2 regions of the Streptomyces vinaceus genome follow, and region 2 is predicted to be linked to the other one. Evidence: riboswitches for the same ligand, from Rfam matches in the RefSeq annotation. Region 2 holds a riboswitch; the other holds the start of a gene.

Region 1 (2,376 bases), 1.6 Mb from region 2:
CGGCGTGCCGATGCGGATGCCCGACGGGTCGAACGGCTTGCGCGGGTCGAACGGGACCGTGTTGTAGTTCACGACGATCCCCGCGCGGTCCAGCGCCTTGGCCGCCACCTTGCCCGGCACCCCCCGCGAGGTGAGGTCCATCAGGATCAGGTGGTTGTCCGTACCGCCCGACACCAGGTCGAAGCCCCGCTCCAGCAGCGCCGCCGCCAGGGCCTTGGCATTGGCGACGACCGCGTGCGCGTACGTGACGAACGACGGCTGCGCCGCCTCGTGCAGGGCCACCGCGATGCCCGCGGTCGTCTGGTTGTGCGGACCTCCCTGGAGGCCCGGGAAGACCGCCTTGTCGATGGCCTTCGCGTGCTCCTCCTTGCACATCAGCATCGCGCCCCGGGGGCCGCGCAGCGTCTTGTGCGTGGTCGTGGAGACGACGTCCACGTGCCCGACCGGCGAGGGGTGCGCCCCGCCCGCGATCAGGCCGGCGATGTGCGCCACGTCCGCGACGAGGACCGAGCCCGCCTCGCGGGCGATCGAGGAGAACGCCTCGAAGTCGATCGTGCGCGGCAGCGCCGTACCGCCACAGAAGATGATCTTCGGGCGCTCCGCCAGCGCGAGCTCCCGTACGGCGTCGTAGTCGATCAGGCCGTCCTCGGCGCGGACCCCGTACTGCACGCCCCGGAACCAGGACCCCGTCGCCGAGACCCCCCAGCCGTGCGTCAGGTGGCCGCCCATCGGCAGGGCCATGCCCATCACCGTGTCGCCCGGCTCGGCGAAGGCCAGGTACACGGCGAGGTTCGCCGGGGAGCCGGAGTACGGCTGGACGTTGGCGTGGTCCACCCCGAACAGGCCCTTCGCCCGCTCGACGGCCAGCGCCTCGACGCGGTCGATGTTCTGCTGGCCCTCGTAGTAGCGGCGGCCGGGGTAGCCCTCGCTGTACTTGTTCTGCAGCACGGTGCCGGAGGCTTCGAGCACGGCGGCGGACACGTAGTTCTCGCTGGGGATCAGGCGCAGGGTCTGCGCCTGCAAGGTCTCCTCGGCGGCGACGAAGGACGCCAGCTCGGGGTCGACCGTGGTCAGGGCGGGGTGGCGGCTCGCGCTCATGGCGGCTCCTCCGGGGTCGATGTCAGGTCTCGTCCCCGCGAGGCCCAGGCGAGCGGCCCTGTATGCGGTCGTACGCGCACGACTCCCCCGGAGTTGGTTCTCCGTACGCCAGTCGCCGTGCGTACCGCCCACCTTAGCGGGCGGTCCACAAGAAAGGTTTCCCCGTCCGGTATACGAGCGACGTATAGCCGTATACAAGGTGACGTGACGCAGGTGACGCCACCCCCGTCACCCTCGCCCCTCCATCCCGCCCGCACACCGACGATCGGAGACCCCGTGTCGACCACTGCCGAAGCCCTGCACTCCGCCGAGGCGCACAGTGCGCACAACTACCACCCGCTGCCCGTCGTCGTGGCGTCCGCGGAAGGCGCGTGGATGACCGATGTGGAGGGCCGCCGGTTCCTGGACATGCTCGCCGGCTACTCGGCGCTCAACTTCGGCCACGGCAACCGCCGTTTGCTGGACGCGGCCAAGGCGCAGCTGGAGCGGGTCACCCTCACCTCGCGGGCCTTCCACCACGACCGGTTCGCCGACTTCTGCCGCGAACTGGCCGCGCTGTGCGGCAAGGAGATGGTGCTGCCGATGAACACGGGCGCGGAGGCCGTGGAAACGGCGGTCAAGACCGCCCGCAAGTGGGGCTACGAGGTCAAGGGCGTGCCGGACGGGCAGGCCAAGATCGTGGTCGCGGCCAACAACTTCCACGGCCGTACGACGACCATCGTGAGCTTCTCCACGGACCACGAGGCGCGCGACCACTACGGGCCCTACACCCCCGGGTTCGAGATCGTTCCGTACGGGGACCTGACCGCGCTGGCGGAGGCCGTCACCGCGAACACCGTGGCCGTGCTGCTGGAGCCGATCCAGGGCGAGGCCGGGGTGCTGGTGCCGCCGGCCGGTTACCTGCGGGGCGTGCGGGAGCTCACGCGCGAGCGGAACGTGCTGTTCATGGCGGACGAGATCCAGTCGGGGCTGGGCCGGACCGGCAGGACCTTCGCGTGCGAGCACGAGGACGTCGTGCCGGACGTGTACATCCTCGGCAAGGCGCTGGGCGGCGGCGTGGTCCCGGTCTCGGCCGTGATCGCCGACCGGGACGTGCTCGGGGTGTTCCGCCCCGGCGAGCACGGCTCCACCTTCGGCGGCAACCCGCTGGCCTGCGCGGTCGCCCTGGAGGTGATCGCGATGCTGCGCACCGGCGAGTACCAGCAGCGCGCCACCGAGCTCGGCGACCACCTGCACCGGGAGCTGAACCTGCTGGTCGGCGGCGGCGCGGTGACCGCC
Region 2 (2,376 bases):
TCCGGACACCCCCCGGAACGCGGAACGCCCCGGACCGAAGGGCCGGGGCGTGTCCGTACGGGGCGTTCCCGTGGGTGGCGGTCAGAGGTCCGCGAGCTCCAGGCCGGCCTGGGCGGCGGCCGCCTGCACGGTCTGCTCCAGCAGGACGGCGATGGTCATCGGACCGACGCCGCCCGGGACCGGGGTGATCAGGGAGGCGCGGGCGGCGGCCGACTCGAAGTGGACGTCGCCCACGTTGCCCTCGTTGTAGCCGGCGTCCAGGACGACGGCGCCGGGCTTGATGTCCTCGCCGCGGATGAATTCGGCCTTGCCCACGGCCGCGACCAGTACGTCGGCCTGGCGCACGATCGAGGGGAGGTCCACGGTGCGGGAGTGGCAGTAGGTGACGGTGGCGTTCTGCTCCAGCAGCAGCATGCCGGCCGGCTTGCCCAGGATCGCGCTGCGGCCGACGACCACGGCGTGCTTGCCGGTCAGGTCCACGTCGTACTCGGCGAGGAGGCGCATGATGCCGCCGGGGGTGCAGGAGACGAAGCCCGGCAGTCCGAAGCCCATGGCGGCGAAGGAGTGCATGGTGACGCCGTCGACGTCCTTGCCCGGGGCGATGGCCTCGAAGGCGGCCCGCTCGTCGATGTGGTGCGGGACCGGGTGCTGGAGCAGGATCCCGCTGATCTCCGGGTCCTCGGACAGGGCGGTGAGGGCGGCGACGAGCTCCTCGGTCGTGGTGGACGCCGGCAGCTCCACGTGGCGGGAGGTGATCCCGGCCTTGGCGCAGCGGTTCTGCTTCATCTTCACGTAGGTCACGGACGCCGGGTCCTCGCCGACCAGGACGGTCGCGAGGCAGGGCGCGGTGCCGGTGCGCTCGGTGATCTTCGCCGCGAGGGCGGCGGTCCGCTCCGAGACGCGGCGGGCGAGGGCGGTGCCGTCCATCAGCCGGGCGCGGCCGGCGGCGGGGACGGGGGCAGAGGCAGTCTGGGCAGTCGTCACGGGGTCTCCTGAGCGTCGCTGCGGATCGCTGTTCGCGGGTTCGCGGTCGCCCAGGCGCGCGGCAGGAGACGTACGTGCGGACATACGCCGGGCCGCTCCCCGGTGGTGATCCACCCGAACGCCAGTCACGGCCCGCCTCCACTGTAATGGACCCCGCCCGGATGTGCGGTGGTGCGCGGCGGCCCCCGGTCCGCGGGATCCGGTCAAACCGGTGGATCACCGGCGCCGGGCCTGGGACGATCGAGACATGACGCGCACTTTCGACCATCTCGTCGCGGAAGCCGAATCCGTTTCCGTGGACGGCTGGGACTTCTCCTGGCTCGACGGCCGGGCCACCGAGCAGCGCCCCTCCTGGGGCTACCAGAGACTGCTCGGCGAGCGCCTGGCCCGGGTCCGCTCGGCCCTCGACATCCAGACCGGCGGCGGGGAGGTGCTCGCGGGTGCCGGTCCGCTGCCCCCGCTGACGGCGGCCACCGAGTCCTGGCCGCCGAACATCGACAAGGCGACCCGGCTCCTGCATCCGCTGGGCGCGGTGGTCGTCGCGGACGCCGACGAGCCGCCGCTGCCCTTCGGCGACGAGGCCTTCGAGCTGGTCGCGAGCCGCCACCCGGTGACCATCTGGTGGGAGGAGATCGCGCGGGTCCTGCGTCCGGGCGGGACGTACCTGTCGCAGCAGGTCGGGCCGGCGAGCGTCTTCGAGCTCGTCGAGTACTTCCTCGGGCCCCAGCCGGAGGAGGTCCGGCGCGGCCGGCACCCTGACGACGCGGTCGCCGACGCCGGCAAGGCCGGACTCGAAGTGGTGGATCTGCGCTCCGAAAGACTGCGTACGGAGTTCCACGACATCGGAGCCGTGATCTACTTTCTCCGGAAGGTGATCTGGATGGTGCCCGGCTTCACGGTCGGGCAGTACCGGGACCGGTTGCGCGAGCTCCACGAACAGATCGAACGTGAAGGCCCGTTCGTGGCGCACACCGCCCGTTTCCTCATCGAGGCCCGCAAAACGGGCTGACGGGAAGGGGGCCGCGGGCGCGGACGGATCCCCGGCCGAATGGTTGCGCGCCCACAGCGTGGCGCAGGTCACTCAATTCAGCGCGTAACGAATCGACTCGGGCATGCGATGAACCGACAGGTGTCCTCGCGCGGCCCCGGAATACAGACCCCCCTCGGGCCTGTTTCCCGAGTCCGCGCGATGATGTCCCGCCCACTCCCTATCTGTTCGCAACGAGAGGCTCCTTGTGTCGCTCAGCCCGTCCCGTACGTTCCCTCCGGAGATCGCCGAATCGGAGGCCCTCGTCGCGCTCGTCGAGCGCGGCCGCGAGCAGGGTCACATCAACGGTGACGACGTGCGCCAGGCCTTCGAGGCCGGCCGCATCCCGGTGGACCAGTGGAAGC

The links. A riboswitch is a leader RNA that binds a small molecule or an ion and turns the genes downstream of it on or off. The one in region 2 is predicted to bind ZMP and ZTP.
Region 1: linked by a shared signal. The riboswitch ahead of CP980_RS13200 (serine hydroxymethyltransferase) and the one ahead of CP980_RS06280 (bifunctional 5,10-methylenetetrahydrofolate dehydrogenase/5,10-methenyltetrahydrofolate cyclohydrolase) in region 2 are both predicted to bind ZMP and ZTP.

What each region holds. Positions count from the first base shown of each region.
Region 1 is NZ_CP023692.1:3,005,060-3,007,435, forward strand. It holds gene CP980_RS13200 (serine hydroxymethyltransferase) at 1-1,098, opposite strand, end outside; ZMP/ZTP riboswitch at 1,134-1,224, opposite strand; gene rocD (ornithine--oxo-acid transaminase) at 1,375-2,376, shown strand, end outside.
Region 2 is NZ_CP023692.1:1,404,439-1,406,814, forward strand. It holds gene CP980_RS06280 (bifunctional 5,10-methylenetetrahydrofolate dehydrogenase/5,10-methenyltetrahydrofolate cyclohydrolase) at 82-927, opposite strand; ZMP/ZTP riboswitch at 1,026-1,123, opposite strand; gene CP980_RS06285 (class I SAM-dependent methyltransferase) at 1,232-1,993, shown strand; gene CP980_RS06290 (RNA polymerase sigma factor) at 2,220-2,376, shown strand, end outside.